DNA from 2 places in the Cyanobium sp. Copco_Reservoir_LC18 genome. Region 2 is predicted to be linked to the other one. Evidence: predicted binding sites of a transcription regulator. Region 2 holds the regulator's gene; the other holds the start of a gene.

Region 1 (15,064 bases), on a different contig from region 2:
GCCGCCACCGGCGGGAGCCGCTTCCTTCTTCTCGGGCAGGTCGGCGACGATGCACTCGGTGGTGAGCACCATGCCGGCGATCGAGGCGGCGTTCTGCAGGCCGGAGCGTGTCACCTTGGCGGGGTCAACGATGCCGGCGGCCAGCATGTCGACGTATTCGCCAGTGGCGGCGTTGTAGCCCTCGTTGAAGGGCTTGTTGCGCACGTGCTCGGCGACGACGGCGCCGTTGACGCCGGCGTTCTCAGCGATCCGCTTGAGCGGGGCGGTGAGGGACGAGGCCACGATGGTGGCGCCGATCAGCTCCTCGCCGGAGAGATTGGCAGCCGCCCACTCCTCGAGGGCCGGGGCCAGGTGGGCCAGGGTGGTGCCACCGCCGGGGACGATGCCTTCCTCAACGGCCGCCTTGGTGGCGTTGATGGCATCTTCCAGGCGCAGCTTCTTGTCCTTCATCTCGGTCTCGGTGGCAGCGCCCACCTTGACCACGGCCACACCGCCGCTCAGCTTGGCCAGACGCTCCTGCAGCTTCTCCTTGTCGTAGGAGGAGTCGGTTTCGTCCATCTGCTTGCGGATCTGCTCGCAGCGGGCCTTGACCGCCGCCTCGTTGCCTTCGGCGACGATGGTGGTGGTGTCCTTGTTGATGGTGATGCGGCGGGCGGTGCCCAGCATCTCCAGCTTGGTGTTCTCCAGCTTGAGGCCGGCGTCCTCGGTGATCAGCTGACCGTTGGTGAGAACGGCGATGTCCTCGAGCATGGCCTTGCGGCGGTCACCGAAGCCGGGAGCCTTGACGGCGGCGACGTTCAGGACGCCACGCAGACGGTTCACCACCAGGGTGGCGAGGGCTTCCTTCTCGATGTCCTCAGCGATGATCAGCAGGGGCTTGCCGGTGCGGGCGATCTGCTCGAGCACGGGCACCAGGTCCTGCACCAGGCCGATCTTCTTGTCGGTGAGCAGGATGTAGGGCTCGTCGAGCACCGCTTCCATCCGCTCGGTGTCGGTGGCGAAGTAGGGCGAGATGTAGCCCTTGTCGAAGCGCATGCCTTCGGTGACCTCCAGTTCGGTGGTCATCGACTTGCCTTCCTCGAGGGAGATCACGCCCTCCTTGCCCACCTTGTCCATGGCGTCCGCGATCATGCGGCCCACCTCTTCGTCGTTGCCGGCGGAGATGGTGCCCACCTGGGCAATGGCGTTGGAATCGGAGATCGGCTTGGCATGCTCCTCGATCTTGCCGACGAGGAACTCGGTGGCCTTGTCGATGCCCTTCTTGAGGGTGATGGCGTTGGCGCCGGCGGCCACGTTGCGCAGACCCGCCTTGACCATGGCGTGGGCCAGGACGGTGGCGGTGGTGGTGCCGTCACCGGCGGCGTCGTTGGTCTTGCTGGCGGCCTGGCGGATCAGGGCCACACCGGTGTTCTCGATGTGATCCTCCAGCTCGATCTCCTTGGCGATCGTGACGCCGTCGTTGATGATCTGGGGAGCGCCGAATTTCTTCTCCAGCACCACGTTGCGGCCCTTGGGACCCAGGGTGACGGCAACGGCTTCGGCGAGGATGTCGATGCCCCTTTCGAGCGCCCGGCGGGCTTGCTCGTTATAGATGATGCGTTTGGCCATGGAAGAAAAGAGATTGCTTGGTTATGGGTGATGCCGACGGACACGCCGTCAGATCAGTTGACGACGGCCAGGATGTCCTTCTCGGACAGGAGCACGTACTCGTCGGTGCCGAGCTTGATGTCGGTGCCGGCGTACTTGCTGTAAAGCACCTTGTCGCCGACGCCCACTTCAGGGGCCTGACGGGAGCCGTCGTCGTTGCGCTTACCGGGGCCGATCTGGACCACTTCGCCCACCTGGGGCTTTTCCTTGGCGGTGTCGGGCAGAAGGATGCCACCGGCGGTTTTCTCCTCCGATTCGGACACCTTGATGAAGACGCGATCTCCGAGGGGTTTGACCGTGGAGACGCTGAGAGAAACGGCAGCCATGAATTGACGCGATGGATGGACGCGAAGGCAGCGACGGATGACGACCGGGGCCGGCGCGTCGCTGGGATGGGGCGAGTTAGCACTCGCGCCCTTCGACTGCCAACCTAGGTGGCGCCCCGGCTCTGACGCCATCCCCGGGCTGTGCGGGTGACCGAACCCCAGACCGTCAGGCCCCCTGCGGTGGTAAGGTTGCGCCGCTTCAGACGGGTGCAGGATCCCGCTGGCACCCCTCCTTCCTTCCTTACCTATGGCTGCTGCCGCTCCCGCCGTCCCTGGTACCAAAGGCACCGTGCGCCAGGTGATCGGCCCGGTCCTTGACGTGGAATTTCCTGCGGGCAAGCTGCCCAAGATCTTCAACGCCCTCCGGATCGAGGGCACCAACTCCGCCGGCCAGCAGGTGGCCCTCACCGCCGAGGTGCAGCAGCTGCTGGGCGACCACCGGGTCCGCGCCGTGGCCATGAGCAGCACCGACGGCCTGGTGCGCGGCATGAGCGCCCTCGACACCGGCGCCCCCATCTCCGTCCCCGTGGGTGAGGCCACCCTGGGCCGCATCTTCAACGTCCTCGGTGAGCCCGTCGACGAGCAGGGTCCGGTCACCAGCACCATGACCGCCCCGATCCACCGCCAGGCCCCCAAGCTCACCGAGCTGGAGACCAAGCCCCGGGTCTTCGAGACCGGCATCAAGGTGATCGATCTGCTGGCCCCCTACCGCCAGGGCGGCAAGGTCGGTCTGTTCGGTGGCGCCGGTGTCGGCAAGACCGTGCTGATCCAGGAGCTGATCAACAACATCGCCAAGGAGCACGGCGGCGTTTCGGTGTTTGGCGGCGTGGGTGAGCGCACCCGCGAAGGCAATGACCTCTACGAGGAGTTCAAGGAGTCGGGCGTGATCAACGCCGACGACCTCTCCAAATCGAAGGTGGCCCTTTGCTACGGCCAGATGAACGAGCCCCCCGGCGCCCGCATGCGCGTGGGCCTGTCGGCGCTCACCATGGCCGAGCACTTCCGTGACGTGAACAAGCAGGACGTGCTGCTGTTCATCGACAACATCTTCCGCTTCGTGCAGGCCGGCTCCGAAGTGAGCGCCCTGCTGGGACGCATGCCCTCGGCCGTGGGCTACCAGCCCACCCTCGGCACCGACGTGGGTGAGCTGCAGGAGCGCATCACCTCCACCCTGGAGGGTTCGATCACCTCGATTCAGGCCGTCTACGTCCCCGCCGACGACCTCACCGACCCGGCGCCCGCCACCACCTTCGCCCACCTCGACGCCACCACCGTGCTGAGCCGCGGTCTGGCCTCCAAGGGCATCTACCCGGCGGTGGATCCCCTCGATTCCACCAGCACCATGCTCCAGCCCGCCGTCGTGGGCGACGAGCACTACCGCACCGCCCGGGCCGTCCAGTCCACCCTGCAGCGCTACAAGGAACTGCAGGACATCATCGCGATCCTGGGTCTGGACGAACTCTCCGAGGACGACCGCCGCACCGTGGACCGGGCCCGCAAGATCGAGAAGTTCCTCTCCCAGCCGTTCTTCGTGGCCGAGATCTTCACCGGCCAGTCCGGTGAGTACGTGAAGCTCGAAGACACCATCAAGGGCTTCAACATGATCCTCGCCGGTGAACTCGACGACCTGCCGGAAGCCGCCTTCTACCTGGTGGGCAACATCGATCAGGTGAAGGCCAAGGCTGCCAAGATCCTCGCCGACGCCAAGTCCTGATCCGGGAAACCCCATGACCCTCACCCTGCGCGTCCTCGCCCCCGATCAGAGCGTCTTCGACGGCACCGCCGACGAAGTGATCCTGCCCGGCACCACCGGCCAGCTCGGCATCCTCACCGGCCACGTCTCCATGCTCACCGCCCTCGACAGCGGTGTGCTGCGGGTGCGGGAGGGTGCCAACTGGCAGTCGATCGCCCTGATGGGCGGCTTCGCCGAGGTGGTGGCCAATGAGGTCACCGTGCTCGTCAATGGCGCCGAGCTGGGCAGCAGCATCGATGCGGCCGCTGCCCAGAGCCAATACGAGGCGGCCCAGCAGGCCGCCGCTGCGCTGGAAGGCTCCGAGCCCAGCCCCGAGAAGGTGAAGGCCCAGCAGGCCCTGGCCCGCGCCCGCGCCCGTCTCCAGGCCAGCACGGGCGCCTGATCGCGCCCCTGCGGACAGGGACGCCGCGGCCATGGGCAAGGGTCGGGAGCTGGGTCTGCAGCTGCGGGAGTGGATCGCCACCGGTTCCGTCAGCCTGGACAACCCCCAGGCCCTGGCCAACCGACTGATCGACGCCCTCGGGGCGGAAGAAACCCTGCGTGGTCCCTTGCGGGACCTGGCCACCCAGCCCCTGCTGCAGCGGGTGCTGCAGCTCCAGGGTGGTCCCCAGCGCAGCGCCGTCGCCTCCCTCAGCAGCCACTTGGCCGGGATCTATGCGCCCGGTGTGCTGGCCGAACTGCTCGACCTGATCGAGGCCAGCTCCGGTGTGGCCCCCTCCAGGTCCGCCTCCGCCGCGGCTGGTGCCGGTTCTCCGGCCGCCGCCCTTCCCTTTCCCCTGGGCCGGCTCGAGGCCCTGCGCCCCCTCGGCCCCGGCCTGGCCCTGGCCGCCGCGTCGGCCCCGGTGCTGTTCTGGGCCGGCGGCGAGCTGGAGACGTGGTTCTTCGATCCCTGGGGCTGGGGCAGCGGTCCGGTGCTGGTGGTGGCCCTGGCCCTGATCCAGGCCCTGGCCCTGGGCCCCCTCAAGGGCCTGCGCCGCCGCTGGCCCCTGACCCTGGAGGCCACCGGTGACCCCCACCGCGCCTGGTGCTGGATCACCGCCCCCTGGATCCACGCCGCCAACGGCGAGGCCCTGCTCAACCTGGGGATGCTGGTGATCGTGCTGGGCGGCACGCCGCTGCCGCTCTCCTCCCTGCTGCTGCGCTTCGCGCTCACCGCCCTGGCCACCACGGCGCCGGCGGTGCTGGTGGCCCGCCGGGCCCGGGTGCTGCGGCAATGGGACGGCGCCTCCGGGCCCATCGCCGCCCTCATCGCCCTGGCCTGCAGCCTCAGCCTGCTGCACTGGAAGGTGCATCCCTTCCCGGTCGGTGAGGTCGACTTCCCGGCCTGGGTGCTGCTGGTGGTGTACGGGGCCCTGCAGCTGGGCTGGCAGCTGCCCCGCCGCGATCCCCAGGACACCAGCCCCCCCCTCGCCCGGCTGCTCAGCAGCCCCTGGTGCTGGGGTACCCTGGCCGGCGTCGCCTGGGCCCTGGTGACCCGCGCCCAGGAACTGGGCCGGAGCCTGGGCTGGCTGGGCTGAGGGCCTGCTCGGCGTCCTTCAGCCCGCCAGGGCGCGCATGTACTGCCCCCAGAGCTGGGCCACCAGCGCCCCGGAGGCGGCCTCGGCGGGGCGGTTGTCGTCGTTGCCCATCCAGATGCCGGTGAGGATGCGGCTGGAGGGGGAGTAGCCCACGAACAGCACATCGACGCCGTTGTCGGTGGTGCCGGTCTTGCCGCGGGCATCGGCCACCACCCCGGCGGCCCGGCCGGTGCCGTTGCTCACCACCCCTCGCAGCAGGGCATCCATCTCGGCGGCCACCGCCGGATCGATCAGCTGCTGGGGCTTCTCGCCGATCGGGGTGGTGACGCCGGTGGGCGGACAGGTGGCCAGGGAGCGCACCGAGCCGCAGATGCCCAGGTCGTAGATGCGCGTCACGCCGTGCAGGGGCACCGAGCGGCCGCCGTTGGCCACCACCGCATAGGCCTCGGCCAGCTCGTAGAGGAAGGTCTCCTTGCCGCCCAGCACCATCGAGAAGCTCTCCTCCATGGGGGTGCTGATGCCGAGCTGGCGGGCCTTGGCCACCACCTTGTTCAGGCCGGCCTGCTGGGCCAGGCGCAGGGCCACCACGTTCTCGGAGCTGGCGAAGCCCGCCGCCACGCTGGTGCTGCCACCCCCGCCCCGGCAGCCGGCCACATAGGAGAGGGGGGCGCAGGAGACGGCATCGCCGGGCTTCGCTCCGGCCTCCAGGGCCGCCAGGAAGGCGAACAGCTTGAAGGTGGATCCGGGCTGGCGCAGGGCCTGCACCCGATCGAAGCTGGAGCGGCTGTAGTCGCCGCCGCCGACGTAGGCCAGGATCGCGCCGGTGGCGTAGTCGATCGAGATCAGGGCGCCCTGGGTGAGCCCGGCCCTCGCCCCCGGCCCCTCGAGGAACGCCTTCAGCTGCTTCTGGGCGATGGCCTGCAGGCGCGGATCGATGCTGCTGATCACCGCGTAGTTGCCCCGGGCCTCCGGGCTGCTCAGGTCGAGGGCGAAGCGCCGACCCTCCAGCTCGCCGATCACGTAGTCGCTGAAGAAGGGGTAGCTGGAATAGGTGGATTCCCGGCAGGCGGAGGGGTCGATGTTGAGCGGCCGGCGGCGGGCGTCGATCAGCGCCTGGTCGGAGAGGTAGCCCTCGGCGTGCATCCGCCCCAGCACCAGGTCGCGGCGCTCCCGGCCCCAGGTGGGGTTCTCCCGGTTGCAGGGGCTGTAGCTGTTGGGGCTGGGCAGCAGGCCCACCAGGAACGCCGATTCGGCCACGTCGAGGTCGCTGGCTGATTTGCGGAAGTAGAGCTGGGCCGCCTGCTCGAAGCCCTCCGCCCCCAGCCCCAGGTAGGCCCGGTCGAGGTACATCTTGAGGATGCGGTTCTTGCTGAAGCCCGCCTCCAGCTGCCAGGCCACCCACAGCTCCCGCAGCTTGCGGGCCACCGACACGTCGGTGCCCACCGCCGGGTAGACCATCCGGGCCACCTGCTGGGTGAGGCCGCTGCCGCCGCCGGTGCCCTGCACCAGGGAGCGCAGGGTGCCGAACAGGTCGATGCCGCTGTTCCAGCCGAAGCGCGAATCCTCCGAGGCGATCAGGGCCTGGCGCAGGTGCAGGGGGTAGTCGGCCAGGGTCGGCAGGGCGGTCGAGGAGCCCTCGGCCGCATCGATCTGGCGGCCGTCGGTGGAGAACACCTTCACCGGTCCGCTCACCGAGCGGATCGCGGAGCCGCCGGCGACGGTGGTGGCCAGCAGCAGGCCCCCCAGGGCGACGCCCGAGCCCACCAGGGCGCCGATGGCCCCCCAGTGCACCAGCTGCCCCAGGGGGCTGCGGGGATGGCGATACACCAGGGTGGGCGCCTCCCCCTTCAGCGGCGAGCCGAGCTGGAGCCGGTCCCCGTCCCGCAGCCGGATGGTGCGGATGCGGCGATCCCGGTGGAACAGGCCGTTGGCGGAGCCGAAGTCCTCGCCCACGTAGTCCCGATCGCCGGGCCGTTCCTGCTCCACGATCACGTGCACCCGGCTGACGCCGGTGGCCTCGGCCTGCAGCTCGCAGAGGGGGTCCCGGCCGATGCGGTAGCGGCCCCCCTCCAGCGCCAGCCGCCGGCGGCACTGACCGCCGATCCAGAGCTCCAGCCAGGCGTCATGGTGCCTCAGCCCCCCCAGGGCCCCCGCCAGGTCCCGGCGGCGGCCGCCCGCCGAGGGGGCTCTCAGGGCCCGCCAGAGGCTGGCCCAGCCGCCGGGTCCGGAGCGGGGGCCGGACGACCCGGTGTCCCCGGAGGTGGCGGGTGCGGTGCCAGGGGCGGCGCTGGCTGCGGTGCTGGCTGCGGTGCTGGCTGGGGTGGAGGCACCAGCCGACGCCTGCTCCGTCGTCCCCCCCATCCCCGGCCCGTCCGCCTTGCTCCCATACGCTACCCGCAGCGATCGGAGCGGCCGGCCAGGTGGAGCAACGGCGGGATCCATGGGCACCCTTCCGCATCTGGACCGCCCTGACCATCGGGGTGTATGCGCTGCGGGCCAGCTTCGCCGCCACCTGGGTGGGGGCGATCCCCGGCTGGGTGCTGCTGCTCCTGCTGCTGGTGGCCCTGGCCCTGGCCACCTCGGCGCTCCTCTCCCCCGGGCGGATCGTCCCCTTCCGGGAGGGGGAGCCGGTGGGCTGGTGGGGCCGGTTCCTGGCCGACCGCCGCCTCGGCCGCCGCGGCGGTGCGCTGGAGGATCCGCCATGAGCGCCCTGCCCCGCCTGGTGCTGCGGGACGATGCCGGCCGGAGTGTGCCGCTGGATCCCCGCACGCCCCTCTCCATCGGCCGCGATCCGGCCTGTGGCCTCTGCCTCGCCGAGGCCCGGGGCGTCTCCCGCCACCATGCCCTGGTGCGGATGTCGCGCACCCGGGCGGGCCAGTGGCTGCTCTGTGACACCGGCAGCGCCAACGGCACCTGGCTCGAGGGCGCCCGGCTGAAGGACTGCCGGCCCCTCTCCGACGGCGATGAGATCCGCCTGGGCCTGAACGGGCCGGTGCTCCAGTTCCGCGCCGGCTCCCCCAGCGCCCCCCCCGCGGCCCCTGCCGCCGCCACCCGCGGGCGTCCGGTTCCGGTGCCGACGGCGGTGGCCGGCCAGCTGGATTTCGCCGGCCGTTCCCTGCCGCTCGATCGGATCCGCTCGGCCTACGTGCGCAGCCGCCGGCGCCATCCCCAGGCCTTCAGCTGGTGGCTGCTGCTCTGTCTGGGCGGGCTGCTGCTCCTCCCTTTCCCCTGGCTGTTCTGGCCGCTGCAGGCGGGGGCGCTGGCGGGCTGGATCGTGCTGGGCTCCCGCTGGGAGCACCTGCTGGAGGTGACGCTCCAGGACGGCCTGGCCTACCGGCACCGCTTCGACAGCCTGCCGACGGCCCTGGCCCACCGCAACGGCATCCGCCGGGCGATGGCGGCGGCGGTCCCGGCCGGGAGGCGGCCATGACCTGGATCCTGCCGGAGGGGGCCAGCCTGGGCTTCGAGGGGCTGGCCGCCCCGCTGCGGATCGTGCGCGGCCTCGGGGGCGGCACCCAGGGCCAGGTGTATGAGGTGGAGCTGGAGGGGGAGCGGCTGGCCCTGAAGTGGTACCTGCCGGCCTGCATCGCCCGCGACGGCGGCCTCGAGCGGCGCCTGGCGGCCAGCATCCGGGCGACGGCGCCGAACGACGCCTTCCTCTGGCCGATCGCCCTGCTGCGGGTCAGCCCCGCCAGCCGGTCCATGATCCGCATCCGCGAGGAGAGCTTCGGCTACCTGATGCCCCTGCGGCCCGCCGCCTACGTGGGCGCCAGCGAGCATGCCGCCGGCCGGCTGGCGATCGGCCTGCGCCAGGTGCTGCGGGCCTGCTTCGGTCTGGCCGACGCCTTCCCCGCCCTGCACCTGGCGGGCCTCTGCTACAAGGACGTCTCGCTGGGCAACCTCTTCCTGGAGCCCGCCAGCGGCGGCATCCTCATCTGCGACAACGACAACGTCGCGGTGGACGGGGCCGAGCCGGGCGCCGTGCTGGGCACCCCGGGCTTCATGGCCCCCGAGGTGCTGCTGGGGCAGGCCCGGCCCGGGGCCGACAGTGACCTCTTCTCCCTGGCGGTGCTGCTGTTCCGTCTGCTCACCCGCCACGATCCCCTCAAGGGCCAGATGGAGCTGGCGATCCGCTGCCTCGACGAGCCGGCCCGCCGGCGGCTCTACGGCGAGGACCCGGTGTTCATCTTCGATCCGGTGGACTCCCGCAACCGGCCCGACCCGATCGAGCACGCCGCGGCCCTGATCACCTGGCCCATCTACCCCCGCCCCCTCCAGGCCCTGTTCGAGCAGACCTTCTGCCGCGGCATGACCCAGCCCTCGCGCCGGGCCCTCACCGGCCAGTGGAAGCAGGAGCTGGCCCGCACCCTCGATCAACGCACGCTCTGCCCCGCCTGCGGCCAGGAGAACTTCCAGGCCCCAGGCGCGCCGGCGCTGTGCTGGAGCTGCGGCAGCCCCCTGCCGGAGCCGATCACCCTGGCCCTGCCCCGGGGCCCGCTGCTGGCTGCCCCGGACAACGAGCTGCACCCCCACCACTTCGATGCCCTGGTCGGGGAGGATCTGCGCCGGCCGCTCGCCCGGGTGGTGGCCCATCCCCGGGAGCCCCGTCGGCTGGGGCTGTGCAACCTGTCGGCCGCCGCCTGGAGCGCCGAGGCCGCCGATGGCCGCACCTGGCCGGTGGGGCCTGGCGAGAGCTGTAGCCTCGCGGCACTCAGCCGGATCCTCACCCCGGCCGGTCCGATCGCCGTGCAGCGCCCCCTCCCGCCAGCCCCCGCCGCCTGAGCGATGCCGTTTCCCGACGTCAAGCTGGCCAACCGGCCGCTCCATTTCCTCTACCTCTGCGACTGCTCCGGCTCCATGGCCGCCGCCGGCAAGATGCAGGCCCTCAACCAGGCCATCCGCCAGTCGCTGCCGGGCATGGCGGCGGTGGCCCGCGACAACCCGGAGGCGCGGGTGCTGGTGCGGGCCGTGAGCTTCGCCGACCGTGCCGCCTGGCACATCGCGACCCCCACGCCGGTGGATCAGCTGGAGTGGCGGGATCTGCAGGCCGGTGGCATCACGGCGATGGGGGCCGCCCTGCAGCTGGTGGCGGCGGCGCTGCAGACCCCGCCGATGGAGGTGCGCGCCCTGCCCCCGGTGCTGGTGCTGATCTCCGACGGCCAGCCCACCGACGACTTCGCCGGTGGGCTCGAGGCCCTGTTGCGGGTGCCCTGGGCCCAGAAGGCGGTGCGGCTGGCGATCGCCCTCGGCCACGACGCCGACCTGGAGGTGCTGCAGCGGTTCATCGGCAGCGAGCCGGCGACGGCGGGCCGATCCCCCCGCCGTCCGCTGCAGGCGGGCAACGCCACCTCCCTGGCCCAGTACATCCAGTGGGCCTCCACGGCGGTGGTGGGGGCCGCCTCGATGCCCGCCAGCCGGGTGAGCGAGACGCCCCTGGAGCCCGCGGCGGGCAACATCCCCCTGCCGGATCTGCCCCCCACGGTGCTCGATCCCACCGACGACGTCGGTCCCGTGGTGTGGTGAACCGCTGGGTGGCGCCGATCGGTGCCAGCCGGACCGGGGCCGCCCACCGCCGCGCCGGCCGCCCCTGCCAGGACGCCGTGCTCTGCCGCGAGCTGCGGGGCCTGGAGGGCCAGCCGGTGATGGTGATGGCGGTGGCCGATGGCCACGGCGGGCGCCGCTACCGACGCAGCGAGGTGGGCAGTCGCCTGGCCTGCGACACGGCCCTGGGTGCGGTGCAGGCCTCCCTGGCGACCAGGCCCCTGGATGGGGGGGAGGAGGGCTGGCGCCGCTGGCTGGAGCGGGAGCTGCCGGAGGCGATCCAGCAGGGCTGGCTGGAGGCGGTGGCGGCCCACTGGCAGAGCGACCCCGGGGAGGGCGGCTTCGAGGCCCTGCTCTACGGCAGCACCCTGGGCCTGGTGGTGATGACCCCGAGCTGGTGGGGCCACACCGGCCTGGGCGACTGGGATCTGGTGCGGGTGGAGGCGGACGGCCAGGCCCGGCTGCTGGAGGAGGAGAACGAGCCCACCGCCCTCGGCGAGGCCACCTGCAGCCTCTGCCAGCCCCGGGCCGCCTCCCTGTTCGCCCGCCGGGCAGGCCTGCATCCGCTCGATGGCGATGCCGGCGAGTTCGCCCTGGTGCTCTGCACCGACGGCATCCGCAAGTCCTGTGCCACCGATGGCGACTTCCTCACCCTGGCGGCCTGGCTGGCCCGCGGCGACGCCGCCGCCGAACCGGAGGGGCCCGGCATCCTGGACGCGGCGCTCGATCGGATCAGCCGCGAGGGCAGCGGCGATGACGTGACCGTGGCGGTGGGTCGTGTCCGGGGCTCGGACGGCGGGCCGCCACCACCCCTGCCCCCCGTCGCAGCGTCCCCCCCCGTCGCCGAGGCTCCCCTGGCTCCTTCGGCGGCCCCCGGCCCGCCGGCCCCCGCACCGGCTCCCCCGCCCCGGCGGCGACGTCCGGCGATCGGCCGGGCGGTGGCGATCGGCCTGGCCCTGGCCGGGGTCGGCGGGGGCTGGCTGGCCTGGAACTGGCCCCGTACCCCCGCACCCCCGGTCGCGGCGCCAACCTCTCCGGGGCTGCGGGCCGCCCTCAGCGAAGTGGCACGGCTCTGCGGCCAGCCGGCCGCCATTCCCCTGGAGCTGCGTCGCCGCCGTGGGCTGTTCGTCGCCCTGCGCCAGGGCCGGCGGGATCCCGCCCCGCTGAAGGCCGCCGCCGCCGGCGATCCCCTCGCTGCCCTGATCGCCGCCGATCTCCCGGCGCTGCCGCCTGGGACGATGCAGGGGCCGGAGCCCGCCCAGCGGCCCGGGCCCCACCGACCGGTGCGGGCCCTCGGTGCCTGCCCCGCCCTGCTGGAGGCCCTCGACCGGCAGTGGGCCCTCACCCCGGCCGCCCCCACCCCCTGACCGCCATGGCCCTGCGTCTGCTGCTCGACTGCGCCGATCCCCTGGAGTGGGAGCGCTGGCTGCCCAGCGGCCTGTTCCAGGGCATCACCACCAACCCGACCCTGCTGCGGCGGGCCGGCCAGCCCTGCCGCCTCGACCACCTGGCCCAGCTGAGCGCGCGCGCCGCGGCCCTCGGCTGCCGGGAGATCCACCTCCAGACCTGGGGAAACGACGGTCCCCAGCAGCTGGCGAACGGCCGGGACCTGGCGGCCCTTGATCGCCAGCGGGTGTTCGTGAAGGTGCCGATCACCCGGCAGGGGGCGGCGGTGGCGCGGGAGCTGATCGCCGAAGGCGTCCCGGTCACCTTCACGGCCTGCTACGAGGTGGCCCAGGTGCTGGTGGCCGCCGCCCTCGGGGCCGATGGCATCGCCGCCTACCTGGGGCGGATCTGCGATCGGGGCCGCGACGGCCACGGCGAACTGATCGCCATGCAGCGGGCCCTGGAGGGGGTGGGATCGGGCACGCGGCTGCTGGTGGCCAGCCTGCGCCAGCCGCAGGATCTGGCCCGGCTGGCCGCCGCCGGCCTGGCCCACCACACCATCAGCCCGGCGATCGCCGCCGCCCTCTTCGACAGCCCGGACACCGCCGCGGCCGCCGAGGGCTTCGAGCGTGACGCCGAAGGGCCCTGAGGCCAGGGGATCAGGCGGTCCCGCAGAAGGTGACGTCGGGGAACTTGAGCTTGGCTTCCTCGAGGGATTTGCCGCGCCCTTCCTCCTGCCAGTAATTGATCACCTCGGTGGCCTTGTTGAGGATCTCGACGCGCTCGTTGTCGGTGATCCAGCTCTTGGCCTCCAGCTCGCCCTTGAGGGTTTCCCAGGCATCTTCCCGGGGCCAGAAGAAGTAGGCGGTGAGGGGGCTGGGCCCGCCGCCGACGATCTGATCCACCGCCAGGGCGACGTTGTCGGGCAGCCAGAGGATCTTCACCAGGAAGCGGCCCTCATCGGCCTTGGGGGTGTAGCCCGAAGGCACCCCGTCCTCGTCGATGGTGGCGGTGGCCAGGGCGGCACTGCCGCCGCGCAGCACCGGACGCCCTTCGGTCGTGTCGGCTGCGATGGCCGCCGGGATGGCGCTCAGGGCAGCGGCCTCGGCACTCTCAGGGGCTGTCACGGTTTCGGCGCTCAAGGAGAAACGGCAATTGCCTAACCTACCAGCCGATTCGCAGCAACCCCACTGGCCGCCTCCGCCACCCCCCGCGCCGTCCTGCTCTTCGACATCGACGGCGTGATCAGGGATGTGGCGGGCAGCTACCGCCGCGCCATCGTCGAGACCGTCCGCCATTTCAGCGGCTGGGCCCCGGAGAGCGCCGCGATCGACGCCCTCAAGGGGGAGGGCCGCTGGAACAACGACTGGCAGGCCTCGATGGAGCTGCTGCGTCGCCACGGCACCGATCCCCTGCCCGCCTGGGATCGGCTGGTGGCGGTGTTCAGCGACCACTACTTCGGCGGCGATCCGGAGGGGGACCCCGCCCTCTGGCGCGGCTTCATCGGCAGCGAGCCCCTGCTGGTGGACACCCCCTTCTTCGCGGCCCTGAGCGCCCGGGGGATCGCCTGGGGCTTCGTCAGCGGCGCCGAGCCCCCCTCGGCCCGCTTCGTGCTGGAGCGGCGGCTGCAGCTGGTGGCGCCGCCCCTGGTGGCCATGGGCCAGGCCCCCGACAAACCCGACCCCACCGGCCTCCTGGCCTTGGCGGCCACCCTGGCCGGTGTGCCCCTGGGGGCCGGAGCCCCGCCCGTGGCCTACCTGGGCGACACCGTGGCCGACGTGGAGACCGTGCGCCGGGCCCGCTCCGAGGCGCCCGGCCAGCGTTTCGAGGCCCTGGCCGTGGCGCCCCCCCACCTGCATCAGCCGGGCCGGGAGGCCGAGCGGCAGCGTTACGAGGCCCGGCTGCGGCAGGCCGGAGCCGACCGCCTCCTGGGTTCCACCCGCCAGGTGCTGGAGCTGTTCAGCGCTCCATCGCCGCCGGCGCCTTGAGGGCGGCGGCCGTGAGCACCTCGTGGCCGTGGTCGGTCACCGCCACGTCATCCTCGATGCGGATGCCGATCCCCTTCCAGCGCTCCCCGATGGCGGGCTGGCCCTCCGGCACCGCCAGCCGGTCGCTGACATAGAGGCCGGGTTCCACCGTGAGCACCATGCCCGGCTCGAGGGCCACGTGGTGCTCGCCCAGCCGGTAGGCGCCCACGTCGTGGACGTCGAGCCCCAGCCAGTGGCCGGTGCGGTGCATGTAGAGATGGCGGTAGGCCCCCTGCTCGATCAGCCCGTCCACCGCGCCGTTCAGCAGGCCCAGCTCCACCAGCCCCTCCACCAGCACCCGCACGGCGGTGTCGTGGACCCCTTCGGCGGTCTGCCCCGGGGCCACCGCCGCCACCGCCGCCTCCTGGGCGGCCAGCACCAGCTCGTACAAGGCCCGCTGCTCGCCGCTGAAGCGCCCGTTGACGGGGAAGGTGCGGGTGATGTCGCCGTTGTAGTAATCGCTGAGGCTGCAGCCCGCGTCGATCAGCAGCAGGTCGCCGTCCCGCAGCCGGTCACTGTTGGCGGTGTAGTGCAGGACGCAGGCGTTGTCGCCCCCGGCCACGATGGATCCATAGGCAGGCCCGCGCGCTCCCTGCTCAAGGAAGTGCTGCTCGATGACGGCCTGCACCTGCCGTTCGCTGAGGCCGGGACGCGCCACCTGCCGGGCCAGTTCATGGGCCTCGGCAGAGATGCGGGCGGCCTCCCGCAGGCGGGCCAGTTCCTCGGGCTCCTTGCGCAGCCGCAGCTCATGCAGCAGCGGGCAGGGGGCCACCAGCCCCAGGGCGGCCTTGCCGCTGCGGGGGGCCCGATCCAGCTGGCGGCCCCAGGCGGCCAGCACCAGGGGCTCCACACCGGGATGGCGGCCCA
Region 2 (15,064 bases):
GAGGGCGATCGGCAGCAGGAACTTCCAGCCCAGGTCGAGCAGCTGGTCGATCCGCACCCGGGGGGTGGTCCAGCGCAGCAGGATGGCGAAGAACACCAGCAGGTAGGCCTTGAGGATCGTGCTGACGATGCCGATCGAGCCGGTGATCACCTGGACCAGGGGGGCGTCGGGGGAGACACCGAGCCAGCCGGTGATCCATTCGACCGGGACAGGAAAGCTCCAGCCGCCGAGGTAGAGCACCGACACCAGCAGGGCCGAGAGCACCAGGTTGATGTAGCTGCCCAGATAGAAGAGGGCGAACTTCATGCCGGAGTACTCGGTCTGGTAGCCGGCCACCAGCTCCTCCTCGGCCTCCGGCAGGTCGAAGGGCAGGCGCTCGCATTCCGCCAGGGCACAGATCCAGAAGATAACGAAGCCGACGGGCTGGCGCCAGATGTTCCAGCTGAAGATGCCGGCCCCGGTCTGCTGGGCGACGATGTCGACGGTGCTGAGGGAGTTGCTCATCATCACCACCGCCAGCACCGCCAGGGCCAGGGGGATCTCGTAGCTGATCGACTGGGCGGCGGCCCGCAGGCCCCCCAGGAGCGAGTACTTGTTGTTGCTGGAATAGCCGCTCATCAGCAGGCCGATGGGCTGGATGCTGCTGAGGGCGATCCACAGGAAGATGCCCACCCCCACGTTGCTGATCAGCAGGTTCTGGCCGAAGGGCACCACCAGCCAGGAGAGGATCACGGGCACCACCACCAGCACGGGGCCGAGGCTGAACAGCAGGCCATCGGCCCGGGCCGGAATGATGTCCTCCTTGAACACCAGCTTGAGGCCATCGGCCAGGGGCTGGAGCACCCCCAGGGCGCCGGCGTACTCCGGGCCGATGCGCTGCTGCACCGCCGCCGAGATCTTGCGCTCGAGCCAGACGCTCACCAGCACCCCGACGACCGCCCCCACCAGCACCAGCACCATGGGCAGGGGCAGCCACAGCAGGCGGGCCGCCGCGGGGGTGAGGCCCATGGCCTGGGCGAGGTCAAGGAAGCTCGACTGGAGATCGAGACCGGGGGGAGCGATGGCGGCACCCATCAGGCCAGTGGACAGCATCAGAGAACTCCGTTGGGGGGGAACCTAGGGGGGAACGGGTCAGCCAGTGACTCAGCCAGGAACCGGACGGCTTTCCAGGGGGAGCCAGCCCCGCTCGGCGGGGCCGGTGTAGATCTGCGAGGGACGGTAGATGCGGTTGGCACCCAGTTGTTCCTTCCAGTGGGCCAGCCATCCTGCCGTACGGGCGATGGCGAAGATGGGGGTGAACAGGTCGCGGGGAATACCCAGCTTCCGGTAGACGAGACCGGAGTAGAAGTCGACGTTGGGGTAGATGCCCTTCGGCCCTAGGCGCCGGCCCGCCACCTCCTCCAGCTTGAGGGCGACGTCGTACATGGCGTCGTGGCCGAAGCGCTGGAAGAGCTCCTCGGCCAGGCCCTGCAGGATCACGGCCCGGGGATCCTTGACCCGGTACTCGCGGTGGCCGAAGCCCATGATCTTCTGCTTCTGGGCGATCGCCCGGTCGAGCCAGGGTTCCACCTGGTCGATGCTGCCGATCTGGTCGAGCATGTCGAGCACATCCTCGTTGGCGCCGCCGTGCAGGGGGCCGGCCAGGGTGCCCACCGCCGAGGCCACCACCGCGTAGGGGTCGGTGAGGGTGCTGGCCGTGACGCGGGCGCTGAAGGTGCTGGCGTTGAGGCTGTGCTCGGCATGCAGGATCAGGCAGGCGTCGAAGATCCGTGCCGCCAGGGGATCGGGCTCCCGCTCGGTGAGCATGTAGAGGAAGTTGGCCGAGTAGGCCAGGTCGTCCCGGGGCTGGATCGGATCCTGACCCTTCCGGATCAGCTGGAACGCCGCCACCATCGTGGGGATCTTGGCGATCAGCCGCACCACCGCATCGACGATGTACTGGGGGTCGTACAGGGCGCGGCGGGAATAGAAGAGCCCCAGGGAGGCCGCGCTGGCCTGGAGGGCATCCATCGGATGGCCCGTGGCCGGGAAGCACTTCATCATGTCCCGGATGCGGAAGCTGAGCCGCCGGTGCATCTGCACCTCCTGCTCGAACTCCCGCAACTGGAAGATGGTGGGCAGCTCCCCCCAGATCAGCAGGTAGGCGGTTTCGAGGAAGCTGCTGTGGCTGGCCAGCTGCTCGATCGGGTAGCCCCGGTAGGTGAGCAGGCCCCGCTGGCCTTCGATGTCACACACCGCCGACTGGGTGGCCGGCACCCCCTCCAGGCCCGGGCGGAACGTGGGTGTGGCCGGCGCCGGGGGCGATGGGGAGGGAGGGGTGCCCTGAGGGTCGTTGGCCTCTGGGGTGCTCACCGCCGCCATGCCGAATCCTGTGGATGGGACGAACTTAGGCGCAGGAAGGGGCTTCTGCCGTAGCGCCGGCTGCCGGCTCAGGGGCGGGGCAGCCAGAGCTTCGGCCGCACCAGCCATTCCAGCCGGGCGGTGCCGGCCAGGGCCGCCCCGGCCGGCAGCAGGGGCAGGCGCAGCAGGGCCAGGCCCGCCTTGCGCAGGGCGATGGCTCCGGGCGGCGCCCCCAGCAGGCGGGCCGCCAGCAGCCCCAGGTCCGGTTCATGGCCCACCAGCAACAGCCGGCAGGGCGCCCCCGGGCCCCCCTCCGCCTGGCTGAGCCAGGCCGGCAGCAGGGGCAGGGGGTCGCCCCCCAGTTCCAGGGCCTGGGCCAGCTCCAGGCCCTCCGCCAGCCCGACCTCGCGGGCGATCTCCCCGGTCTGCCGGGCCCGGGCCAGGGGACTGGAGAGCAGGCGATCGGCCCGCAGCCCCAGGCCGGCGGCCCGCTCCAGCATGGCCCGGGTGCGGGCCCGCCCGGCGGCGGTGAGTTCCCGCTCGGCGTCGACGCGATCCGGGCTACGGTCCTCGGCGATGCCATGGCGCAGCAGCAGCAGTTCCCAGGACGGGGACGCCATGGTCAGGGATTCCCGAAGTCGAGTCGTGCGTCCACGGTCAGGCCCCCGGACTCCCCGGTCAGGGCCAGGGCCAGACCCGCCACCGGGTCACTGAGGGATCCGCCGGCCAGGGCGGTGAGGCGCTGCCACGGCTGCCAGGAGGCCAGCAGATCGCGGGCCCGCGGACCATCGAGGGCCCACTGCAGGGCGGCCTCCGGGGCGGCGAGGAGCTCCAGCGGGTCCTGGGGACGCGCCGCGCCCTTCGCAGTGGGCTTCTCGAGGCTCTCCAGCTGCCCCAGGGACTCCCCCCACCAGGCCTGGTCGCCCCGCTGCCAGCGCCAGCCCAGCAGGGGGGCCTGCAACTGCTCGGCCCTGCCGTCGCGACGGGCGGGTCCGGCCCTCAGCCGCGTCCAGACCTGCAGCGGGCGGCCCTCCACCTCCAGGGGAGCGGCGATCAGGCCATCGGCCGCCAGGGAGGCCTCGACGGCCGCCGCCTCCGGCCGGTCGGCCGCCGTGCCGAGCAGCCAGCGCTCACCGCTGGCGGCGGCCAGCAGGGGCCCCCCGTCGGTCCCCACCACCAGGGCGGGCGGGGACCCCGCCGCCCCGACTCCTCCGACCATGCGGGTGAGCAGCGGCTGCAGCAGGGGAATGGCGGCGATGGCGGCGGGGTCCTGCACCAGGGCGAGGCTGGCGGAGGGTCGGCGCAGGGCGGCCCGCAGGGCCCGCCCCAGGTCGCCGTCGGCACCGACCTGGGGCAGCGCCGTCTGCGGCGGCAGCTCCAGCAGGCCCGACAGCCGCAGGCTGCGGCCATCGGGCCGCAGGGCCAGCAGCAGCCCGCCGGGCCGCTGGTCGGCCGCCGCCGGCAGCGGCAGCCCCAGCCAGCGCTCCAGGGCGTCCGGGGCCGCCTGCACCAGGGCGGCCCCGGTGCCCAGGCGCCGCAGCCCCTCCTGGAAGCCGGGCTGGCCGGCCTGGTTGAGCTCGTCGATCTGGGACACGTCGAGGGCCTGCTCCAGCACCCCCCGTCCCGAGGCGATCAGGACGAGGTCGTCATCCACCAGGGCCGTGGCCAGGGGCATCGGCGTCCGGCCCAGCAGGGCCCCCCGGCCGCTGATCAGCCCCAGGCCCCGGTAGGTGCTGATCTGGAGATCGGTGCCCGCCAGGCTGCGGGTCTGCCAGAAGCGCTGCAGAAAGCGGCGGGCGCCGCCGTCGTCCCGGCTGCCCAGCACCAGCAGCCAGCCCCCCCGCCGGCTGGCCCCCACCGCGCCGCCGGCATCCGCCTCGAACAGGGCCAGGCCCACCGGTGCCGCCAGCCAGGAGCTCAGCTCCGTGCCGTAGTCGAGGCCGGCCGCGGCGAAGGCCCCGTCCCGCAGCCGGCCGACCGCCTCCGCCGCCTGGCGTCGCTGGCGGGGCGGGGCGACGGCCCGGGCATAGTCGAGGGGCTGGTCGCCGTCGGTGAACAGGTGGAGGCTGAAGGGGGCGTCCCGGGGCACGAACCGGGCCGCCCGCGGCACCTCCAGCGGCAGCCGCTGGAGACGCAGGGCACTGCGCTGCCACACCAGCCACCAGCCACCGAGCCCCAGACCGAACACCACCAGCACCAGGGCCAGCAGCACCGCCAGGAATGGGCGGGCCTTCATGCGTTCTCAGCAGGATGGGACCATCCTGACGCCACCCCCCCTCCGACGCCCGCCATGGACGAGCCGACCCCTACGGGCACCCCCCGCAGCCTCTCCGCCATGGAGCTGCAGCGGCGCCTGGCGGAGGGGGAACCGCTGCGGATCGTGGACGTGCGGGAGGACCGGGAGCTCGAGGAGGCACGCCTACCCCACCCGGTGGTGCATCTGCCCCTGAGCCGCTCCGGCGAATGGATCCCGGAGCTGGAGACCCTGCTCGACCGGCAACAGCCGGTGGTGGTGCTCTGCCATGCCGGCATCCGCAGCTGGCACTTCGCCTGCTGGCTGATGCAGGAGCAGGGCTACGGCGAGGTCTGGAACCTGCAGGGGGGCATCGACGCCTGGAGCCGGGAGGTGGATCCCCGGGTTCCCCGTTACTGAACCCCCTTCCACGGCGGAAGGCGGGTCCGTCGCACCTAGGATGAAGGATCTGTTTAGCTTTTCAACTTTTCCCCCATTCCTTGGACACGCTGCCGCGCCGACAACAGGAGGTCCTCCAGGCCACGGTGCGGCACTACGTGGACACCGTCGAACCCGTGGGCAGCCACACGCTGGTGCGGCGTTTCGGGTTGCCGGCCAGCCCCGCCACGGTGCGGACGGCCATGGGGGCCCTGGAGCAGCGCGGCCTGCTGACGCAGCCCCACACCTCCGCCGGCCGGATCCCCAGCCAGCGCGGCTACCGCCTCTACGTCGATCAGCTGCTGCCGGCCCCGGGGGCCGCCGCCCTGCAGCTGGAGCGCGAGCTGGCCGGCATCAGCCTGCAGTGGGCCGCCCTCGATGATCTGCTGCTGCACCTGGCCCGCCGCCTCGCCGATCTCACCGGCCTGCTCAGCCTGATCACCCGCCCCCAGCGACCCAGCCCCCTGCTGCAGGCGGTGCGGCTCGTGCCCAGCGGCGACCGGCTGCTGGTGTTCCTCGTCCAGGGGCCCGATTTCAGCACCAGCCTCAACCTGCGCCTCGGCGCCGGCCTGGAGGAGGAGCTGCCGATCCTGGAGCGCTGGAGCAACCAGCAGCTCCGGGCCGGCGGCGACGGCCGCATCCCCTGGGAGCGGCTGCCGGCGGAGCTGCGCCGCAGCGGCGGACTGCTGCGCCAGGCCCTCGACAGCCACGGCCGCATCCGCAGCGAGGAGCTCGATGCGGTGGTGGCGGCGGGCCTGGGCGGGCTGCTGGCCCAGCCGGAGTTCCGCCACAGTTCCAGCCTGCTGCCCGTGGTGCAGCTGGTGGAGCATGGCCCCCGGGCCCTGCTGGGCCTCACCGGCCCCCAGGACCCGGTCGCGACCGAAGCGATCTGGATCGGCACCGAGCATCCCCACGCGGCCCTCGGCCAGTGCTCGGTGGTGCAGGCCACCTACCGCACGGGCCACGGCGGCCGCGGCCAGGTGGGCCTGGTGGGTCCGATGCGGATGGCCTACGCCACCGCCCGGGCCGCGGTTCAGTCGGTGGCCTCGATCCTGGAGAGGCTGCTCAGCTGATGACCTACTGCCTCGGCTTCCTGCTCCACAGCGGCCTGGTGTTCGCCTCCGATTCCCGCACCAACGCGGGGGTGGACTACATCTCGAGCTACAGCAAGATGCACGTGCTGGCGCCGGCCCCCGACCGGCTGTTCGTGCTCATGGCGGCCGGCAACCTGGGCACCACCCAGGCGGTGCTCAACCGGATCCGCCGTGACATCGAGAACCATGGCGCAGGCCCCAGCCCCCAGTGGACCCGCCAGGACGACCCCCCCGCCGGGCCGAGCATGCTCACCGCCCGCTACCTGTTCGAGGTGGCCGATTACATCGGCCGGCTCAACGTGATGGTGCAGAAGGAGTTCAACCCCAACCTGCGCCAGGCGGGCGCCAGCGGCGAGGCCAGCTTCATCCTCGGCGGCCAGATCGCGGGCCAGCCCCACGGGCTCTACATGATCTATCCCCAGGGGAACGCGATCATGGCCACCGATGACACGCCCTTCCTGCAGATCGGCGAAACCAAGTACGGCAAGCCTCCCCTCGATTACATCGGCCGCCCCGACCTCTCCCTGGAGGATGCGGCGCGGCTCTGCCTGGTGTCGGAGATCGTCACAAGGCGCTCCAATCTCACCGTGGGGCCGCCCTTCGAGATCGCCCTGTTGCCCCGCGATGCCTTCAAGGTGAGCCGGCACCTGAAGCTGGAGAAGGACGCTCCCGAGATCCAGCACACCATGGACGTCTGGGCCCGCCACATGCAGGAGGGGCTCAACAAGCTGCCCCGCTTCCCCTGGGAGCACGACCCCCTCTGAGGGGCTACCCCGCCAGCCCGTCGCCCAGCTTTTCCGCCACCGTGTTGACGTCCTTGTCGCCGCGGCCGGAGAGATTGAGCACCACTTCGGTACCGGGGGCCAGGGTGGGGCAGAGGGACTCCAGCCAGGCGAAGGCGTGGGCCGTCTCCAGCGCCGGGATGATGCCCTCCAGTTCGCTCACCCGCTGCAGGGCCTCGAGGGCCTCGGCATCGGTGACGGCGGCGTACTCGGCCCGGCCGATCTGGCGCAGGTAGCTGTGCTCCGGACCGACGCCCGGGTAGTCGAGGCCGGCGCTAATCGAGTGGGCCTCCTGCACCTGGCCCTCGTCGTCCTGAAGCAGCAGGCTCATGGCACCGTGGAGCACCCCCACCCGGCCTTCGGTGATGGTGGCGGCATGGCGGCCGGTGGCCACGCCCTCGCCGGCCGCCTCGACCCCGATCAGGCGCACGGAGGCGTCCTCGACGAAGGGATGGAAGAGCCCCATGGCATTGGAGCCGCCGCCCACGCAGGCGATCAGCACATCCGGCAGCCGGCCGAAGGCCTCCAGGCACTGGCTCCGGGCCTCCTGGCCGATCACGGCGTGGAAATCCCGCACCAGCATCGGGTAGGGGTGGGGGCCGGCCACCGAGCCGAGGATGTAGTGGGTGCTCTCCACGTTGGTGACCCAGTCGCGGATGGCTTCGCTGGTGGCGTCCTTGAGGGTGGCGGTACCGGCGGTGACGGGCTGGACGGTGGCGCCCAGCAGCCGCATCCGGAACACGTTCAGGGCCTGGCGGCGCATGTCCTCGGCGCCCATGTAGATGACGCACTCCAGGCCGAAACGGGCACAGACCGTGGCCGTGGCGACACCATGCTGGCCGGCGCCGGTTTCGGCGATGATCCGCTTCTTGCCCATCCGCAGCGCCAGCAGGGCCTGGCCCAGGGCGTTGTTGATCTTGTGGGCGCCGGTGTGGTTGAGGTCCTCCCGCTTCAGCCACAGGCGCGGACCTCCCTCGGGCCGCTGGTAGTGGGCCGTGAGCCGTTCGGCCTCATACAGGGGGGTGGGCCGGCCCACGTAGGTGCGCAGCAGGTGATCCAGCCGAGCGGTGAAGGCGGGATCGGCCCAGGCCTCGGCCGCGGCCACTTCCAGTTCCGCCAGGGCGGGCATCAGCGTTTCCGGGACGTACTGCCCGCCGAAGGGGCCGAAACGGCCCAGGCCATCCGGGCGGACCGACGGCTGCAGCTCGGCAGGATCGGCGCTGCGGGTTGGGGCGGTGCTGGTCACCGGCGCTGCGCAAGGGGAGATAATTCACCTTAGGGAGCCGCCACCCGGGGCGGCAGTGGCGGATGGCTGCCGACCGAGTCGCCCACGAACGCCAGAGATGCTTCCCGCCGACTATCTGACCTCCCTGCCTCTGGCGGAACGCCTGCATCGACAGCAGCCGGAACTGGCCGGCCGGATCTACTCCGGCCCCGTGCTCGAGTTCCTGCGGGATGGGGTGGCGATCTTCCCGCAGGTGCTGGACCCGGAGCTCCTCGACCGGATGGACCGCGACCTCGAGGCCCTGCCCGCTCTGGCCCGCACCTCCCTGCTGCACGGGATGATCGGCATCGACGGCAAGGCGGAGCACTACGGGGCCCGGGTCCTGCGCAATCTGTCGCTGCTCGGCATCACCGATCTCCGCGATGCCGGCCCGGGGCTGAAGCTCAACGACCTGCACCGTTACTTCGAGGCGGCCCGCTCGCTGGCCTTCGCCGATCCCATCATCCATTTCCTCGATGAACTCTTCGGTTCGGCGCCGGGGCTGATCCAGACGCTCACCTTCTGGAAGAGCAGCGAGCAGTCCCTCCACCAGGACTTCTCCTACGTGCACCACCACAGCCGCCTGGGCCACCTGGCCGCCGCCTGGATCCCCCTGGAGGACATCAGCGATCGGGCCGGACCGCTCGTCTACTACAAGGGCTCCCATCTGCTGGCGAACGATCAGTTCTACGACTGGGGCGAGGGGGGGATCCTGGCCAGCCGCGACGGCGACCCCCGGACGGCGGCGGGTTACGGCCCGTATCTGGAGGCCCTGATCGAGGCCCAGGGCTGGACGCCGAGCATCTACCTGCCCCGCCGGGGCGATGTGCTGATCTGGCACGGGGCCCTGATCCACGGGGGCACCCCGATGCGCGATCCCAGCCTCACCCGCCGCTCCTACGTCTGCCACTACACGGCCGCCGCCGGCCACAAGGCCCTGGCCCGGCACCGCGTCGGGGATGGCTACGACTTCTCCGAACCCCCCACCCTGCCCGAGACGATGCGCCCCAGATCGCTTCCCTCCCGGCTGGTGGCCGCCACCGGCCGCCGCCTCAGGCGGCTGATCACGGGAGGGCCCACCGATGCCTAAGGGGGGCTGGCGGGAGTTCAGCGGGCCGGACAGCCTGCAGCGGCCGGAGGCCGCCTCGGCCACGACGCCCCGGGCACTCCAGAAGGTGCGGGTGCAGCGCACCAAGGCGGGCAAGGGGGGGAAGCTGGTCACCGCCATCACCGGGCTGGAGGCGCCCGAGGCCGAGCTGCGCCTGCTGCTCAAGCGGCTGAAGGCCAGCGCCGGCACCGGCGGCACCCTCAAGGACGGGATGATCGAACTGCAGGGGGACCACGTGGCGGCGGCCCTGGCCGCCCTGGAGAAGGACGGCTACCGACCGAAGCAGGCGGGGGGGTAGGGGAGAATGCGGCCCGAAGCCACCGCCCCGTTTCCGTGTCCGAGATGACCTCGCCGGCCAAGGCCACCAACATCGTCTGGCACCACTCCACCGTGACCCGGGCTGCCCGGGCCCACCAGCGGGGCCACCGCAGCGCCATCCTCTGGTTCACGGGCCTGTCGGGGGCAGGCAAGAGCACCCTGGCCAATGCGGTCAATTCGGCCCTGTTCGAGCAGGGGCTGGCCTGCTACGTGCTCGATGGCGACAACGTGCGCCACGGGCTGTGCAGCGATCTGGGTTTCTCGGACGCCGACCGGGAGGAGAACATCCGCCGCATCGGTGAGGTGGCCAAGCTGTTTCTGGATGCCGGCGTGGTGGTGCTCACCGCCTTCGTCTCCCCCTTCCGCGCCGACCGTCAGCGGGCCCGCGCGCTGGTGGAGGACGGCGATTTCCTCGAGATCCACTGCGCCGCCGACCTGGCGGTCTGCGAACAGCGGGACACCAAGGGGCTCTACGCCAAGGCGAGGGCCGGTGAGATCAAGGAGTTCACCGGCATCTCCAGCCCCTACGAGGCTCCGGAGGCCCCCGAGCTGCGGGTGGCCACCGGCGAGCAGGGCCTCGAGGATTCGGTGGCCCAGGTGATGGCGGAACTGGAGCGCCGCGGCATCATTCCGGCTCCGGCGGAGGCCTGAGCGGTTCGGCACGCAGGCGCAGGGCCCAGGCATCGAGGAAGGTCTTGGAACAGCTGGCCACCGGCACCGCCAGCAGCAGTCCCAGCAGTTCCCCCAGCCCCATCAGCGCCCCCAGCCGGGCGCCGATCGGCAGGCTGATCAGCAGCCAGGCCGGCTGCAGCCCCACGATCGAGCCCATCAGCCGCGGCTGGATCACCTGGTCGACCACCTGGCCGACGCTGATCGCCACCGCCAGCACCTCCAGCCCAGTGCGCGGATCCTCGAGGGCCAGCAGCACGCTCACCCCCACGATGGTGAGGGCGCTGGCGTAGGGGATCAGGGTGGTGAAGCCGATCGCCACCGCGAACAGCACGCCGTAGGGAATCCCCAGCAGGGTGAACACCAGGCACTGGGCGCCGCTGAGGATCAGGGCCAGCACCACCTGGCCGGCGAAGTAGCCCCGGAAGGTGCGATCGAGGGTGCTGAGCACCAGGGCGCGGGTGCCGGAGGGCAGCCATTCCGCCAGGCCCCTGGCGATGCCCTCGCCCCCCAGCAGCAGGAACACCGCCAGCACCAGCACGATCACCGTGTTGACGGTGATGCTCACCGTGGCCCCCAGGATCCCCAGCACCTGCTGGCTGAGCTGGGAGGCGATCTTGCTGGTGCGGGTGATCAGATCGCTGCTCAGGCCGCCGAAATCGGTGGGCAGCCCCCGCTCGGTGGCCCATCTCTGCAACTGCCCCAGCAGCGTCTCCCCCTCCGCCAGCCAACCCGGGAGGGCGAGCACCAGGTCGCCGAGCTGCTCCACCAGGCGGGGCACCAGCACCAGGGCCGCCAGCACCACCGCCGAGAGGCTCAGCCCCAGCACCAGTAGCAGGGCCAGGGCCCGCGGCAGCCCCCGCTGGATCAGCCAGCGGCTGGGGATGTCGAGCAGGAAGGCCAGCAGGGCGGCCGTCAGGAACAGGGCCGGGAACGGCGCCAAAGGCAGCAGCAGCTGGCGCAGCACCCAGAGGTTGAGCACCAGCAGGGGCAGGGCCAGGGAGAACCGCAGCCAGGGGGGCAGGACCAGCCGCTCGAGCATCAGCGGGAGCGGGGCCTGGCCCCGGAGGATCGACGATCGCCGACCAGCTTGGCCTGCCGGACCGGCACCAGCCAGGGGAGGGGGGCCCGGGTCCTCATCCCCGGCCCATCTGCTCCAGGTAGGCGGCGCTGCCCAGGGCCTGGAGGCGCGCATCCTTGGCCACCACCTGGTCATGCAGGCCCCGGCGGTAGGCCTCGAGGGCCTGGGCGAGCACCGGATCGGCGATCGCCAGCATGGCCGCCGCCAGCAGGCCGGCGTTGAGGCCACCGCCGATCGCCACCGTGGCCACGGGGATCCCCGCCGGCATCTGCACGATCGAATGGAGGGAGTCCACCCCGGAGAGGGCCTGGCTGCGCACGGGCACGCCGATCACCGGGAGCATGGAGAAGGCGGCCACCATGCCGGGCAGGTGGGCGGCGCCACCCGCCCCGGCGATGATCACCCGCAGTCCCCGGGAGGCGGCCGTCTCGGCGAAGGCCGCCATCTCCCGCGGGGTGCGGTGGGCCGAGAGCACCCGCACCTCGCTGGCCACCCCCAGCTGCTCCAGGATCCGCACGGCCGGCTCCAGGGTCGGCAGGTCGGAATCGCTGCCCATCACGATCGCCACCCGGGGCGCTGGGGCGTCGGCGGACGGGGTGGACTCGGGATCCATGGGGCGGGGGCGGCGAGGATGGCATTGTCCCGTCCCGCCGCTGCCCGGATGCGCTGGCTGACCAACCTGCGACTGCCGGGCGATGACCCGGCCCGGGCCGAGGCGGGCTGGCGCTGGCGGGTCGGTGTCGACGACGGCGGCCGGATCGCCCGGGTGCGGCCGACGCCGCCGGGCAGCCGGGCCGCCGGCGAGGACTGGGACGGCGACTGGCTGTCCCCGGGGGGAGTGGACCTGCAGATCAACGGTGGCCTCGGTCTGGCCTTTCCCGAACTGGGCTTCGACGACCTGCCCCGCCTGGAGGACCTGCTGGAGCTGCTGTGGAGCGACGGGGTGGACGCCATCTGTCCCACCCTGGTGACCTGCGCCCCGGAGGCCCTGCGCCGGGCCCTGGCGGTGCTGGCCGAGGCCCGCCGCCGGCACCGGCCCGGCCGCTGCCGTCTGCTGGGCGCCCACCTGGAGGGGCCGTTCCTGGCGCCGGAACGCCGGGGCGCCCACCCGGCCCAGCACCTGCAGGCCCCCAGCCGGGCCGCCCTCGAGGGGCTGATCGCCGGCTTCACGGGCGGCCCGGAGGCCGATGTCGCCCTGGTGACCCTGGCCCCGGAGCTGGAGGGGGCCGACGCGCTGATCGCGGCGCTGCGGGCCGCCGGCGTGGTGGTGAGCCTGGGCCACAGCGGCGCCGATGCGGCCCAGGCCCGCCGGGCCTTCTCCCAGGGGGTGGGAATGCTCACCCACAGCTTCAACGCCATGGCCGGGCTGCACCACCGCGCCCCGGGACCGGTGGGGGAGGCCCTGCGGCAGGGGCAGGTGGCCCTGGGGCTGATCGCCGACGGCGTCCACGTCGACCCCACCGTGGCGGTGCTGCTGCAGCGGCTGGCGCCCCGGCAGGTGGTGATCGTCAGTGATGCCCTGGCCCCCTACGGACTGGCCGACGGCCGCCACCGCTGGGACGAGCGCGTCCTGCTGGTGGAGGACGGCAGCTGCCGGCTGGAGGACGGCACCCTGGCGGGGGTGACCCTGCCGCTGCTGGAGGGGGTGCGGCGGCTGGCCGCCTGGGGCGGCCTGGTGGCTGACTCGATCGCCGCCGCCACCCTGGCGCCGCGGCGCCTGCTGGGGGAGCGGCAGCCGCTGGAGCAGCTGCTGCTGGGGCGGCCCCTGGCGGACACCCTGCGCTGGAGCACGGCGGCCGATGGGCGCCTGGACTGGCGGCGCCCCGCGGCGGTGGCCGGGGGATCTGCGGCGACGGCCGGGGGATCTGCGGCGGTGCCCCAGGCTCCAGCTCCCTAGGATCCGGCCCACCTGAACGGCCCCGTGCCCCATGTCCCCGGAACTGCAACCCCCCGCACCCGCTGAGGTACAGGCCGAGACGCAGGCCGAGAAGGCCGAGGTGCAGGCCTATTTCGAGAGCACCGGCTTCGAGCGCTGGAACCGCATCTACAGCGACAGTGAGGAGGTGAACCGGGTCCAGCGCAACATCCGCCTCGGCCACCAGAAGACCGTGGATGCGGTGCTGGCCTGGCTGCAGCAGCAGGGCGACCTGGGGAGCCGCAGCTTCTGCGACGCCGGCTGTGGCGTCGGCAGCCTCAGCCTGCCCCTGGCAGCCCTCGGGGCCGGCTCGATCGCCGCCAGCGATCTCTCCGCCGCCATGGTGGCCGAGGCCAGCCGCCGGGCCAGCGAGGCCGGGCTGGCCTCGGAGCGGCTGAGCTTCAGCGTCTCCGACCTGGAGAGCCTCCAGGGCCGCTACGACACCGTGATCTGCCTGGATGTCTTCATCCATTACCCCCAGGTGGCCGCCGAAGCGATGGTGCGGCACCTGGCGGCCATGGCCGAGCGACAGCTGATCGTCAGCTTCGCCCCCTACACGCCGCTGCTGGCGGTGCTCAAGCAGATCGGCCAGCTGTTTCCCGGGCCCAGCAAGACCACCCGCGCCTACACCCTGCGGGAGGACGGGATCGTGGCGGCGGCGGCGGCCGCCGGCTTCCGCCCCGTGCACCGCAGCCTCAACCAGGCGCCGTTCTACTTCTCCCGCCTGATCGCCTTCGAGCGCGAACCGGCCTGACCGGCAACCGGCGGCCGCAGCCCTGGGTATCGCAGCGGCGCCTGGCCCCGTGGCCTCCACGGGAGGTTGTGCTGATTCTGTACAGCCTGTACAGGCGCTGAAGGGAACCAGTGGACGGCCCTGCTCGCCCGCACAGCCATGCACGGGCCCGCCCAGGTCCGGGCCAGCGTTCCAGCGGCACCGCATGGCGCCGATCAGCCCAGGCCTTCCACCGCTGGGGCCTCCAGCTCCAGCATCGATCCTTCGGGGCGGTGCAACCGCAGCCAGCGGGCCTGGAGCCGGTAGCCGCCCTCCCCCGGCAGGCCCCCGGGGCGGGCCCGCCCGCCCGGCCCGTACAGCGGATCCCCCAGCAGCGGCGCTCCGATGGCGGCGCAGTGGATGCGGATCTGGTGGGGGCGGCCGCTGACGATCGCCACCTCCACCAGATCGGCCCCGTGGCCCGTCGCCAGCAGGGTGAGCTGGCTGCGGGCCGCCAGGGCGCCCGGATCGCCGGCGTCGGCCGCGCACCAGATCTCCCCGAGCGGCGGGTGGGGGCGCCGGCCGATCGGTGTGGTGATCGCCAGGCTGTCGCCGGGGGCCAGGACCAGCCGGCCCGGCACCAGCAGGGCCCGGTAGAGCTTGCGGCAGGGCGGGGCCCCGCCAGCGACGCCGCCAGCCTCCCCGCCACCCCCACCACCACCGGCGCCGCTGGCCAGGGAGCCCGTGCTCTCCCGTAGCTGGGCGCTCAGCCAGGCGCGGGTGGCCGGCCGGCGGGCGCACACCAGCAGACCGGAGGTGAAGCGCCCCAGGCGGTGCACCGGCCGCGGCACGCCGGCGGGGTCGTCGCCGTGGCGGCGCTCCAGCAGCCGCAGCACCGTGTGCTCCAGGAAGCCGCCCGCCGGCAGCACGGGCAGGCCGCTGGGCTTGTCGATCACCAGCAGATCGCCGTCGTCGTGGATCACGGTCCAGTGGGCCGGGACGGCGGGCTCCGGCCAGGGGGGACGCCGCCACACCAACCGCTCGCCGCCGGCCAGCACCGCGTCGGCCCGCAGCGGCAGCCCGTTGCGGCTGATCTCGCCGGCGGCCAGA

What was found. The regulator HrcA, encoded in region 2, represses chaperone genes, less so after heat shock. The targets are predictions, from matches to a motif close to TTAGCACTCNNNNNNNNNGAGTGCTAA.
Region 1: the regulator HrcA is predicted to act here: its motif matches at 2,050-2,076, upstream of groES (co-chaperone GroES).

The regions. Positions count from the first base shown of each region.
Region 1 covers NZ_ASAC01000009.1:10,580-25,643, reverse strand. The annotation lists gene groL (chaperonin GroEL) at 1-1,608, opposite strand, end outside; gene groES (co-chaperone GroES) at 1,662-1,973, opposite strand; gene atpD (F0F1 ATP synthase subunit beta) at 2,221-3,687, shown strand; gene atpC (ATP synthase F1 subunit epsilon) at 3,701-4,108, shown strand; gene L107_RS03650 (rhomboid family intramembrane serine protease) at 4,140-5,243, shown strand; gene L107_RS03645 (transglycosylase domain-containing protein) at 5,262-7,604, opposite strand; gene L107_RS03640 (hypothetical protein) at 7,664-7,948, shown strand; gene L107_RS03635 (FHA domain-containing protein) at 7,945-8,673, shown strand; gene L107_RS03630 (protein kinase) at 8,670-10,025, shown strand; gene L107_RS03625 (VWA domain-containing protein) at 10,029-10,766, shown strand; gene L107_RS03620 (protein phosphatase 2C domain-containing protein) at 10,763-12,151, shown strand; gene L107_RS03615 (transaldolase family protein) at 12,157-12,819, shown strand; gene L107_RS03610 (30S ribosomal protein PSRP-3) at 12,830-13,312, opposite strand; gene L107_RS03605 (TIGR01548 family HAD-type hydrolase) at 13,361-14,158, shown strand; gene L107_RS03600 (aminopeptidase P N-terminal domain-containing protein) at 14,130-15,064, opposite strand, start outside.
Region 2 covers NZ_ASAC01000018.1:119,840-134,903, reverse strand. The annotation lists gene nuoH (NADH-quinone oxidoreductase subunit NuoH) at 1-1,092, opposite strand, end outside; gene L107_RS10890 (citrate synthase) at 1,144-2,361, opposite strand; gene L107_RS10885 (histidine phosphatase family protein) at 2,430-2,960, opposite strand; gene L107_RS10880 (DUF3352 domain-containing protein) at 2,963-4,576, opposite strand; gene L107_RS10875 (rhodanese-like domain-containing protein) at 4,631-4,993, shown strand; gene L107_RS10870 (heat-inducible transcriptional repressor HrcA) at 5,074-6,084, shown strand; gene L107_RS10865 (20S proteasome subunit A/B) at 6,084-6,869, shown strand; gene trpB (tryptophan synthase subunit beta) at 6,874-8,133, opposite strand; gene L107_RS10855 (phytanoyl-CoA dioxygenase family protein) at 8,231-9,241, shown strand; gene L107_RS10850 (translation initiation factor) at 9,234-9,557, shown strand; gene cysC (adenylyl-sulfate kinase) at 9,602-10,228, shown strand; gene L107_RS10840 (AI-2E family transporter) at 10,203-11,288, opposite strand; gene purE (5-(carboxyamino)imidazole ribonucleotide mutase) at 11,383-11,940, opposite strand; gene L107_RS10830 (N-acetylglucosamine-6-phosphate deacetylase) at 11,989-13,224, shown strand; gene bchM (magnesium protoporphyrin IX methyltransferase) at 13,256-13,996, shown strand; gene L107_RS10820 (RluA family pseudouridine synthase) at 14,191-15,064, opposite strand, start outside.